Regions from separate parts of the Pantoea sp. UBA4549 genome, predicted to be linked through region 2. Evidence: predicted binding sites of a transcription regulator. Region 2 holds the regulator's gene; each other region holds the start of a gene.
What was found. The regulator PurR, encoded in region 2, represses purine synthesis genes. The targets are predictions, from matches to a motif close to CANGCAAACGTTTGCNTG.
Positions count from the first base shown of each region.

Region 1: purM (phosphoribosylformylglycinamidine cyclo-ligase) is a predicted target of PurR. The motif match lies at 1,178-1,195, and genes of this name have one in related genera.
Region 3: gcvT (glycine cleavage system aminomethyltransferase GcvT) is a predicted target of PurR. The motif match lies at 1,724-1,741, and genes of this name have one in related genera.
Region 4: pyrC (dihydroorotase) is a predicted target of PurR. The motif match lies at 1,372-1,389, and genes of this name have one in related genera.

Region 1 is NZ_DGLH01000007.1:38,680-41,808, forward strand. It holds gene uraA (uracil permease) at 1-132, opposite strand, end outside; gene upp (uracil phosphoribosyltransferase) at 391-1,017, opposite strand; gene purM (phosphoribosylformylglycinamidine cyclo-ligase) at 1,257-2,297, shown strand; gene purN (phosphoribosylglycinamide formyltransferase) at 2,294-2,929, shown strand.
Region 2 is NZ_DGLH01000009.1:568,122-571,250, forward strand. It holds gene B3041_RS09345 (C40 family peptidase) at 1-383, shown strand, start outside; gene purR (HTH-type transcriptional repressor PurR) at 782-1,807, shown strand; gene punR (DNA-binding transcriptional activator PunR) at 1,804-2,715, opposite strand; gene punC (purine nucleoside transporter PunC) at 2,825-3,129, shown strand, end outside.
Region 3 is NZ_DGLH01000003.1:74,835-77,963, forward strand. It holds gene ubiI (FAD-dependent 2-octaprenylphenol hydroxylase) at 1-1,013, shown strand, start outside; gene gcvT (glycine cleavage system aminomethyltransferase GcvT) at 1,794-2,891, shown strand; gene gcvH (glycine cleavage system protein GcvH) at 2,912-3,129, shown strand, end outside.
Region 4 is NZ_DGLH01000009.1:746,244-749,372, reverse strand. It holds gene dinI (DNA damage-inducible protein I) at 1-191, opposite strand, end outside; gene pyrC (dihydroorotase) at 260-1,306, opposite strand; gene B3041_RS10255 (lipoprotein) at 1,454-2,017, opposite strand; gene grxB (glutaredoxin 2) at 2,126-2,773, opposite strand; gene rimJ (ribosomal protein S5-alanine N-acetyltransferase) at 2,968-3,129, shown strand, end outside.

The sequences.
Region 1 (3,129 bases), on a different contig from region 2:
CGCCGGGTTAATATGAAACAGTATCGGCACCAGCACCGTGGCGCCAAACATCGCAAACAGATGCTGCAGGCTGAGTGGAATGGTTTGCAGCAGCGGCGGGCGTTCGCTCACCCCAATGGCACGTCTCGTCATCGTATCCCCTTCCCTTCCTGTATTACAGGCGGTTAATTACTGTTTTTTTGTTAAAAAAAAACCGACTCTCTGGTCGGCTGCTCAAATACTGTTCTTTAAAAAATGCTAATGCATATTCTGCCTGCAGGCGCAGGCCGGGTGTTGCTGGCGGCAATGGGTTCACGGCCAGCGCGCAGCAGCCGGAGCGTACCGGCGCAGGCAACGGTTTCGGGCACTGCCCGGAGGCAGAGTGACCAGCAACATACCCCGGAGTAAACATTATTTCGTTCCGAAGATCTTATCACCGGCATCGCCGAGACCCGGAATGATATAGCCTTTCTCATTCAGCCCCTGATCGACTGACGCGGTATAGAGCTCAACGTCCGGATGCGCTTTCTCCAGCGCCGCAATGCCTTCCGGCGCCGCCACCAGTACCAGCACCTTGATGCTGCTGCAGCCCGCTTTTTTCAGCAGGTCGATGGTTGCAATCATGGAGCCACCGGTCGCCAGCATCGGATCGACGACCAGCGCCATGCGTTCTTCGATGTTAGAGACCAGCTTCTGGAAATAGGGCACCGGCTCCAGCGTCTCTTCATCGCGGTAGACGCCCACCACGCTGATACGCGCGCTTGGTACGTGCTCCAGCACCCCTTCCATCATGCCGAGACCGGCGCGCAGAATAGGGACCACGGTAATTTTTTTACCTTTGATTTGATCAACATCAACCGGGCCGTTCCAGCCTTCAATCGTCACGCGTTCGGTTTCGAGATCGGCGGTGGCTTCATAGGTCAGCAGGCTGCCTACTTCCGAGGCCAGCTCGCGAAAGCGTTTGGTGCTGATATCATGCTCACGCATCAGGCCGAGTTTGTGTTTAACCAGCGGGTGTCTGACTTCCACGATTTTCATGATTGTTCTCCCGGAATTGAGTTGAGCTAAAAAAAATCGCCGGATTATACCGCCTTTTTGCTTTTGCGCCACAGCGGATTGCGCAGGGGGGTGGCTGCCTGTCCTGAGAATAGCGGAATTGCGAAAATCTGACACAACGAATATCCGGCGCGAGATCAGACTCGCAAACGTTTGCCTGCGCTGTTAGAATTGCCGCGCTTAATTTTTGCCACCAATCGCAATCGCGTGGGGATTCCGCAGTGACCGACAAAACCTCTCTCAGCTACAAAGACGCCGGTGTTGATATTGATGCTGGTAACGATCTGGTTGACCGTATTAAAGGCGTAGTAAAGAAAACCCGCCGCCCGGAAGTGATGGGTGGGCTGGGCGGCTTTGGCGCGCTGTGTGCGCTGCCGCAGAAATATCGCGAGCCGGTGCTGGTTTCGGGAACGGATGGCGTCGGCACCAAGCTGCGCCTGGCGATGGATCTCAAGCGTCACGACAGCATCGGTATCGATCTGGTCGCAATGTGTGTGAACGATCTGGTGGTACAGGGCGCTGAGCCGCTGTTCTTCCTCGACTACTATGCAACCGGCAAGCTGGACGTTGACACCGCCTCTGCGGTGATTACCGGTATTGCCGAAGGCTGCCTGCAGTCAGGCTGTGCGCTGGTTGGCGGAGAGACAGCGGAAATGCCGGGCATGTATCACGGCGAAGATTATGATGTTGCCGGCTTCTGCGTCGGCGTGGTCGAGAAATCAGAGATCATCGACGGCAGTAAAGTCCAGGATGGTGACGTGCTGATTGCCCTGGGAGCAAGCGGCCCGCACTCCAACGGCTATTCGCTGGTACGCAAAATTCTGGAAGTCAGCGCCACCGACCCGGAACGCGAGCAGCTGGAAGGTAAGTCGCTGGCCGATCACCTGCTGGCCCCGACCCGCATCTATGTAAAAAATATCCTGAGCCTGATTGAGCAGGTGGATGTTCACGCCATTGCCCACCTTACCGGCGGCGGCTTCTGGGAAAACATTCCGCGCGTGCTGCCTGATAATACGCAGGCGGTACTGGACGAGCAGAGCTGGCAGTGGCCGGCGGTGTTCAGCTGGCTGCAGCAGGCCGGGAACGTCAGCCGTCATGAGATGTATCGCACCTTTAACTGCGGCGTCGGCATGGTGATTGCCCTTAGCCCGGATGAAGCCGACAAAGCGGTCCAGCTGATGCAGGATGCCGGCGAGCAGGCGTGGAAAATCGGCGTTATTAAGGCGTCTGATTCCGCAGAGCGTGTGGTTATCCATTCATGAAAAAACTGGTTGTACTGATCTCCGGCAACGGCAGCAATCTTCAGTCCATCCTTGACGCCTGCGCCAGCGGGCGGATCAACGGCAGCGTTGCTGCCGTTTTCAGTAATAAAGAGCACGCTTACGGCCTGACGCGCGCGCAGCAGGCGAGCGTGCCGGGCCTGGCGCTGTCGCCCGGCGACTTCCCCGATCGCGAAGCCTTTGATCGCCAGCTGATGCAGGAGATAGACGCCTGCGAGCCCGATCTGGTGGTGCTGGCAGGGTATATGCGCATTCTCAGCAGCGCCTTTGTTGCGCACTACCACGATCGCCTGCTGAACATCCACCCTTCTCTGCTGCCAAAATATCCTGGCCTGCATACCCATCGTCAGGCGCTGGAGAACGGCGATAAGGAGCACGGCACGTCGGTGCATTTTGTCACCGATGAGCTGGATGGTGGTCCGGTGGTCCTGCAGGCGCGGGTACCGATTTTTGCCGGCGATGATGAAGCTGAGATAACGGCGCGCGTGCAGCATCAGGAGCATGCTATCTACCCGCTGGCGATCGGCTGGTTTATGGATGGCCGGCTGGTGATGCGCGACGGCAGGGCCTGGCTGGATGGTCAGCCGCTGCCCGCACAGGGGTATGCACCCTAGGGATGCCCGGGGCGCATTAATGCGCCCATTCGATATCCCGCGACCCGGGGTGCATGAATGCGTCCATTTGATATCCCGCAACCCGGGGCGCATGAATGCGCCCCCTACATTTATCCCCCCCGTAGGGGGCGCATTCATGCGCCCCTGGGTTAATTCGCGTGCGGAACCTAATGACGCCATTCATGCGCCCCTGGGTTAAT
Region 2 (3,129 bases):
TGACTAAGCTCATGGGCCAGCTGGGCAAACCTTATCAGTGGGGTGGCACCTCTCCGCTTACCGGATTCGACTGCAGTGGTCTGGTCTGGTACGCCTATAAAGATCTGGTTCGTTTTAAACTGCCGCGTACGGCTAATGAAATGTATCATCTGCGCGACGCTGCCCCCATCAAGCGTGAAATGCTGGAGAAAGGCGATCTGGTGTTTTTCCGCATCAATAATCGCGGGACCGCCGATCATGTTGGCGTTTATCTGGGTAACGGCAAATTCATTCAGTCGCCGCGCACCGGCAAGGATATTCAGATCAGCGCGCTGGGTGAAGATTACTGGCAGAAACATTATGTTGGCGCACGCCGTATGATGACCCCTAAAACCATTCGCTAACGGTTGCGCAACACGCAGAACCGCACGGCGTAACGCATTCGCGCTTCACGCCGGCACAGCCGCAAGGTCACGGCAGTTATCAGCAGCCGCACTGCGCCTGAAGTCTCCGTTGCCGCTTTCTGCCTGCACCACACGCTTTCGTATCTATCGCCGGAATAGAATTATTTTCGCCTGGCCGCAGGTAAACATCTCGTTTTATGACCCTCACCTTGCTAGAATCGCCGCCTTTCGTTGCGCAACACCTTTTGCGCACGCTGCTGTCATTATCTGCCACGGTTAATTACTCGCCTTAAATCAGCCATTTTTATGCTGAAATCGGGCAGAAAACCCTGCGCAGACGCAAACGTTTAACACTATACTTATCATAAAGTTGCGATAGGTTTAAGAGGTCCATTTTCATGGCAACAATTAAAGATGTGGCAAAACGCGCTGGCGTATCAACGACCACGGTTTCGCACGTCATCAATAAAACGCGCTTTGTCGCTGAAGAGACGCGTAATGCCGTGTGGGAAGCAATTAAAGCGCTGCACTATTCTCCCAGCGCTGTCGCCCGCAGCCTGAAGGTCAATCACACTAAGACGCTGGGTCTGCTGGCAACCTCCAGTGAAGCCCCCTACTTTGCTGAAATTATTGAAGCAATTGAGAATCACTGCTTCGCTCAGGGCTATACGCTGATACTGGGCAATGCGCATAACGACTTACAAAAGCAGCGCGCCTATCTGTCGATGATGGCGCAAAAACGGGTCGATGGCCTGCTGGTGATGTGCTCTGAGTATCCGGACGATCTGCTTCAGATGCTGGAAGAGAATCGTAATATCCCGATGGTGGTGATGGACTGGGGCGCTTCACGCGGTGATTTTACTGATACCGTACAGGATAACGCATTCCAGGGCGGCTATCTGGCCGGTCGTTACCTGATCGAGCGTGGTCATCGCGATATTGGCGCGATTCCGGGTCAGCTGGAGCGTAATACCGGCGGCGGACGGCACGCCGGCTTTTTACAGGCGATGCATGAAGCGGGTATCACGGTGCGTGCCGAGTGGATCGTACAGGGCGATTTTGAGCCTGAATCGGGTTATCAGGCGATGCAGCAGATCCTGAGCCAGAAGCAGCGCCCTACCGCTGTGTTCTGCGGCGGCGATATCATGGCAATGGGCGCGATCTGCGCCGCCGATGAGATGGGCCTGCGCGTTCCGCAGGATATTTCGGTGATCGGCTATGACAATGTGCGCAATGCCCGCTACTTTACGCCGGCGCTGACGACGGTGCATCAGCCTAAAGCGCAGCTGGGCGAGAAAGCGCTGGAGATGCTGCTGGATCGCATCACCAGCAAACGCGAAGAGCCGCAAACGATTGAAGTTCAGCCCAGTCTGATTGAGCGTCGCTCTGTCGGGGACGGTCCGTTTCGCGACTATCGCCGCTAAGCGCGGCGTTCGCTGAGCCACTCATGGTTTAGCGTCTCAGCATCACCCAGGTAAGCCAGCAGCCACGTCAGTGCCGGTGATGCCCGCTGCCCGGCCCAGCTGACGCAGCAGGGGCTGTCCGGAAAAGGCTGCGGCAGGATCAGTTCTGCCAGCGCGCCGCTATCCAGTAGCGGTCGCGCCAGATGTCCCGGGATCATCCCCACGCACAGGCCAGCTTGCAGGCAGTCGATCCCGGTTTCCCACTCCGGCACCACCAGCCGGCGCTGATTATCCAGCGTCCATGTCATACGACGCGGGAGTGCGCGCGACGTATCCTCCAGCACCAGCGACGGCCATGCGCGCAGCGCCTCTTCATCAGGATGCGCGCTCTGCGCCAGCGGATGATCCGGACTGACCACGCAGCGCCAGTTAAGGGCACCCATATCCTGAAAAGCAAAGCGCCCGCCGACCGGGATCGCCTGCGTGGCGCCAATGGCCACGTCAACCCGGCCGTCGGCGAGCGCATCCCATACGCCGTTGAACACCTCATAGCTGATGATCAGCTCCATATCGGGAAAATGGCGATAGAAATCTTTAACCAGCTGGCGCGTGCGCTGCGGCTTAACAATGCAGTCTACGGCAATACTGAGCTGGCCGCGCCAGCCGTTGGCCAGCTGCTGACACTGACGTCGCGTCGCCAGCATTTTTTTGATAACAGAGCGCCCTTCACGCACAAAATGCTCGCCTGCCGGCGTCAGGATCACCTCCCGATGCTGGCGTTCAAACAGCTCCACGGCAAGCCAGCTCTCCAGCTGCCTGATGGTATAGCTGATGGCAGAAGGCACGCGGTGCAGTTCCTGTGCCGCCGCGCTGAAACTTCCGGTGCGAGCCACGGCATCTGCCACCTCAAGCGCATATTCAGACCACATATTTTTTGCCTTCAAAAAATTTAACAGCACTCTGCAAATATTAGCGTTTCACAAAGCTGACTGCACCCTTTTACACTCCTTCGCGTTTCCCTGCCAAATGAGAAAAATAGTGATGTCTTCAAAAGGATTTCTGCCTTATCTGGCGCTGCTGAGCATGCTCGGCTTTCTTGCCACGGATATGTATCTGCCTGCATTCAGCGACATGCAGCGTGACTTTGCCACCGCACCGGGTGTTATCAGCGCCAGTCTGAGCCTGTTTCTGGCGGGCTTTGCCTGTGCGCAGGTAGGCTGGGGATTACTCTCTGACCGTATTGGCCGCAAACCGGTTCTCCTGGCTGGCCTGTCGATATTTGCCCTGAGCTGTCTGGCCATGTTGTGGGCAGACAACGTCTGGCTGATGCTGGCACTGCGTTT
Region 3 (3,129 bases), on a different contig from region 2:
TGGATGTCTGGTCATCCATCCTCGCCCTGCGCGCCAGCGCCTACCACGGTATGGAAGTGTGGGATCAGGATAGCTTTGGATCCATTAGCTTTGATGATGAGCAGCAGGGGCTGTCACATCTTGGTTATATTATCGAGAATGAGGTTATTCACAGTGCGCTGTGGCAGCGCGCCAGCCAGTGCAAAGACGTCACGCTGTTTGCACCGGCCCGGCTGCAGCAGGTCGCGTTTGGTGATAATGAAGCGTTTATCACGCTGGAAGATGGCACCATGATGACCGCCCGGCTGATGATTGCCGCCGACGGCGCCGGCTCCTGGCTGCGTGAAAAAGCGGATATCCCGCTGACGTTCTGGGATTACGAGCACCATGCGCTGGTCGCCAATGTGCGCACTGATATGCCGCATGATGCCGTCGCGCGTCAGGTGTTTCATGGCGAAGGCATTCTCGCTTTTCTGCCAATGCAGGATCCGCATCTGTGCTCAATCGTCTGGTCACTTGCTCCGCAGGAAGCGGCTCGTCTGCAGTCGATGCCCGCAGCGCTGTTTAATCAGCAGCTCTCAGTGGCTTTTGATATGCGTCTGGGATTATGCAGCGTTGAGAGCGAGCGTAAAACGTTCCCGCTGACGGCACGCTATGCGCGCAATTTTGCCGCCCACCGTCTGGCGCTGGTCGGCGATGCCGCGCACACCATTCATCCGCTGGCCGGGCAGGGCGTGAACTTAGGCTTTATGGATGCGGCCGAGCTGATTGGTGAAATCCGCCGGCTGCATCAGGCGGGCCGTGATATCGGCGAGCACCTCTCACTGCGCCGCTATGAACGCAGCCGCAAGCACAGCGCAGCGCTGATGCTGGCCGGCATGCAGGGATTCCGTGAGCTGTTTGCCGGCACCCATCCGGCGAAAAAGCTGCTGCGTGACGTCGGTCTGAAGCTGGCCGATACGCTGCCAGGCGTCAAGCCGCGTCTGCTGAAGCAGGCGATGGGACTGAACGATCTGCCTGAGTGGATCCGCTAGCTAACCAGGGCGTTGTTGTTTCGTATCCGCCTTACCACAGGGGGCGCATTAATGCGCCCCGGTTTAGACCCATCCGCGGACGTCACATTTCGCACCCGCATTAACCCGGGCGCCATAAATGGCGCCCCTACGAAAACCCAATGCAGGGCATCATTGTTTCGCACCCATTTTGCCGTAGGGGGCGCATTAATGCGCCCCGTTTCAAATCCATCCGCGGACGTCACATTTCGCACCGTCCTATTGTAGGGGGCGCATTAATGCGCCCCGGTTCAAATCCATCCGCGGACGTCACATTTCGCACCCGCATTATCCCGGGCGCCATAAATGGCGCCCCTACGGCTACAGAGGAAAATGTAGGGGGCGCATTAATGCGCCCCGGCAAAAAATTTTCCCTGACTCCCTGTTCGCACTAAAACAGAGCGCTTTGCATCATAATGATGCCTCGTTTGATTTATTCTAATTTCACTGCCTTATTCGCATTAGTTATTTTCATACATAATGCATCACCCTTTTATACCCTTTCACTTATCAACAACGTCTGCGTGTTTTATTTACTGAAATATGACCTGAAAGTTGCATAATCTGCGCGGTTAATCACACAAAGGCAGCGAATTATGCTGCATGCTACAGGACGCACTGCAACTGTGAGGTCCGGCTTCGACCTCGTTTTGCTTATGGTTAAATCTGTTTTTCAGTGGTAACGTCAGCGAAAAGAGAACGTTTGCGTTGCCGTGTATTCTCGCGCAGACGAGCCCGCTTATTTGTTTTCACAGGATGGTTATGACTCAGCAAACGCCTCTGTTTAACCAGCACCAGCGCGATGGTGCACGCATGGTGGACTTTCATGGCTGGATGATGCCGCTGCACTACGGCTCGCAAATTGATGAGCATCACGCAGTGCGCAGCGACGCCGGCATGTTTGATGTATCGCACATGACCATTGTTGACCTGCACGGTGTACGCACCCGCGAGTTTTTACGCTATCTGCTGGCAAATGATGTTGCAAAACTGACGCAGCCTGGCAAGGCGCTCTACAGCGGCATGCTTAACGCTTCAGGTGGCGTGATAGACGACCTGATCGTCTATTTTATGCAGGAAGACTTCTTTCGGCTGGTAGTGAACTCTGCCACACGCGAGAAAGACCTCGCCTGGATAACGCAGCACGCCGCACCGTTTGGCGTAGCGCTGACAGAGCGTCGCGATCTGGCGCTGATTGCCGTTCAGGGCCCGAATGCGCAGCAGAAAGCTGAGACGCTGTTTGATGACACTCAACGCGCCGCCGTTGCCGGCATGAAACCATTTTATGGCGTGCAGTCAGGCGACCTGTTCATTGCCACCACCGGCTACACCGGTGAGGCGGGCTATGAAATTGCGCTGCCAGCTGACCAGGCTGAAGCGTTCTGGCAGCAGCTGCTGGCTGCCGGTGTAAAACCCGCCGGCCTGGGCGCACGCGACACACTGCGTCTGGAGGCAGGTATGAATCTCTATGGCCAGGAGATGGATGAGGGCGTTTCGCCGCTGGCCGCGAATATGGGCTGGACCATCAGCCGGGAGCCGGCCGACCGCAATTTTATCGGACGTGAAGCGCTGGAAGCGCAGCGTGAGCAGGGCAGTGAAAAACTGGTAGGCCTGATCATGACGGAGAAAGGCGTACTGCGCGGTGGCCAGACGGTGCGCTTCACCGATGAGCAGGGTGTACCGCAGCAGGGTATGATTACCAGTGGTTCCTTCTCGCCGACGCTGGGCTGCAGCATCGCCCTGGCGCGCGTGCCTGCCGGTATTGGCGAGCAGGCCATTGTGGAGATCCGCAATCGCGAAATGCCGGTAAAAGTAACTAAACCCGTTTTTGTTCGCGCCGGTAAGCCGGTCGCTCAGTAAATTTTTCAGGAGAAATGGCGATGAGCAATGTGCCAAATACGTTGAAATACCGCGACAGCCACGAGTGGGTGCGTAAAGAGGAAGATGGCTCTTACACCGTGGGGATCACCGAGCATGCGCAGGAGCTGCTCGGTGATATGGTGTTTGTCGACCTGCCAGACGTTGGCGCTACGTTTAGCGCGGGCGATGACTGCGCAGTGGCAGAGTCGGTTAAAGCCGCTTCCGATATCTATGCGCC
Region 4 (3,129 bases), 180 kb from region 2:
GTAATGCGATCGCGCGAGGTTTTACAGCCGCCGGTTACGCTCAGCTGGTTACCGGTGGCATAACGCACATTAACGTGATGTTCGCCCTCCGGGAAATCCTGCGCAATACGACGTGAAAGCTCTGCGCCAAGCGCATCCAGGGCACCTGCAGGCAGCGGGCGATTTTTCGCTACGGTAATATCGATACGCATAGACGCCTCCGGTTTAATATACTGGTTATTTGTACAGTATAGTCATGCCGAAGGCAAGCAGTAATCGCTTATTCTTTGATGCGCCAGTTAAGCGTTTCACCCGCGAGGAAGGGCACCAGCGTATCGTCGCCTGCGGTGACGCTTTCAGCAACCTGCCAGGGCTCGCGGACCAGCGTCAGCGTTTCCTCGTTAAGCGGCAGTCCATAAAAATTCGGACCATTTTCTGAGCAGAACGCTTCAAAGTGATCCAGTGCGTTGAGCTCTTCAAACACGGTAAGGTAAGCGGGCAGAGAGGTCGGCGCATTGAAGACGCCTGCACAGCCGCAGCTTGCTTCTTTGGCATGCCGCAGATGGGGCGCAGTATCCGTGCCGAGAAAAACGCGCGGATGGCCGCTGGCTACCAGCTGACGCAGCGCCTGCTGATGCGTATTGCGCTTCAGAACAGGCAGGCAGTAGAGGTGAGGCCGGATCCCGCCCACCAGCATATGGTTACGGTTAAACATCAGATGCTGCGGGGTGATGGTGGCTGCCAGCAGCGCGTTACCGTCAGCCACATAGTCAGCCGCCTCTTTTGTGGTGATGTGCTCCATGACCACTTTCAGGCCGGAAAACTGCTGGCGCAGCGGATGCAGCACGGTTTCAATAAAGCGCGCTTCGCGATCAAAAATATCAATGTGGGAATCAGTGACTTCGCCATGCACCAGCATCGGCATGCCTATCTCCTGCATGCGTTCCAGCACGCTGGCAATCGCTGCGGTATTTGTTACGCCGTGGCTTGAGTTAGTGGTGGCATGTGCCGGATAGAGCTTAGCAGCCGTAAATACGCCGGCGCGAAAACCCGCTTCAATTTCATCCGGATCGAGTGAATCGGTCAGATAGCAGGTCATCAGTGGCGTAAAGTTGTGCGCGGCGGGCAGGGCGGCAAGAATGCGCGCGCGATATGCGCTGGCCGCCGCCACGCTGGTAACCGGCGGCACCAGATTAGGCATGACAATTGCCCGGCCATTTACAGCGCTGGTATAGGGCAGAACGCTTTCAAGCATCACGCCGTCGCGCAGGTGAATATGCCAGTCATCAGGGCGGCGAATAGTGATGTGCTGTGGTTGAGAGGTCATGGTCAGGCTCCGGCTTAAGTGAAAACAGAATGGCGCATTCAGGCCGGGGCGATATCTTAAGCGGGCAGGCAACCGTTTGCACGGCTTTTTATCGCCGGAGAGCGGTGATGCAGGCGGCCAGGCAAACGCTGGCCGCATGGGATTACATCAGTCGGTAAAAGGGATCACCAGCTGGCCCGGTTTGACTTCCAGTCCTTTCGCCAGCTTTTTCGCCAGCGCTTCGCCTTTGCTGCGGTCCGCGCTCAGCAGATAGGCCGGACGCTCGTTGAAATAGTGCTGCAGAGACTGATTAAGATAGGGCGTCAGTGTTTTTACAATCGACGCCATTTTTTCCGGCACCACCTGTGCATCAACAATCGAGAGGTTGTGCAGGTAGATAGCACCTTCCTGCGCGTTATAAACCGGCTGCGCCTTCATTTTCAGCAGCATCTCAGCCTGCTGCGGACCAAACAGTGAGGTCACATCAATTTTCGCTTTACCGGAAAGGGTTACGCGATCGGGTTCTTCACGCCCGATTTCGCTGCTGAGATCGCTAAGCACGATATGCGCATTGATAAGGCCGGAGACGCCAATCTCTTTTTCAAAATTGTTGCGCTTTTGCAGCGCCTGATTCACTTCCTGTTCCGTGATGGTGTATTGCGTCAGCTGATTACAGCCGCTGAGCAGCAGCATGCCAAGCAGCGCCGCGATTCCACAGAATTTCTTTTTCATTGGATCCTCATTCCGGTGTGGCAAACAGCGCTAAGCCTGCCTGAATCGGCGCGAGGTGTCATCAGATAAGATGAGAAACCCGGGGCCGGGTTTCTCTCTGTTTAGCATTCAGGCGGCAATAGAAGAGAGCAGATTGACCTGCGTCTGTTTCGCCATGTTATCGCGGTAATCGGTGACACGGCTTGGCCAGTCGATGCCTGATACCAGCGTCAGCGAGCGCAGCAGCGGGAACAGGTGAATATCATCCTCTGAGAGCTCACCGTTAACGGCGTTGGGCTTCACGATCAGCCGATCCAGCTGGCGCAGATCGTCACTGATCTTTTTGATCAGGCCGGGGGCATGCTTGCGCAGCTCGGTGAAATCACCAAGGCTTGCCTCTTTTTTGTCGTGAAAATAGCGTCGCGCCTCCGGAGTGGCAAATTCGGCAAACGCGGCGTCGGCGATACGGGGAATTAAAAGCTTGTTGATATAGCTGTTGACGTGGCGCAGCCAGTCAGAGATGGCCGGATTAGTTTTGCCGGTCAGCAGCGGTTCGCCATCCTGCCTGTCTACCCAGTGCACAATCTCCATACTCTCCGGCATGGCGCTGCCGTCTGCTTTTTGTAATACCGGTGCCATTTTCTGGCCAATCAGTTTTACCGGCGTCGCTTCGTCATCATTCAGCATAACCACCAGTTCTATCGGCAGATTCTTTAAGCCGAAAATCATGCGCGCTTTTACGCAGAAGGGGCAGTGATCGTAGATGTAAAGTTTCATCCCGTTTCTCCTGTGGTTTTCCGGGTGAGGTATTCACCCTTTTTCCGATCCTGCCGGAAGTATGGAAGAGAACCGTGGAAGGGGCAAACCACGCGCTTATTCAGCAACGTTGTGTCGCAGCCTGCGGGGCGGTTATAGTGAAGAAAATGTCAGCGGCATTCCGCGCTCTTTCGCTAAGGATTTCAGGAGATTTGATGTTTGGCTATCGCTCTGCAGGCCCGCGCGTGCGGCTTACAACCGATCGTCTGGTGGTGCGTCTGGTGCATGAACGCGACGCCTGGCGGCTGGCAGACTATTACGCGGAAAACCGCGCGTTTCTCAAGCCGTGGGAGCCGGTGCGCGATGACAGCCACTGC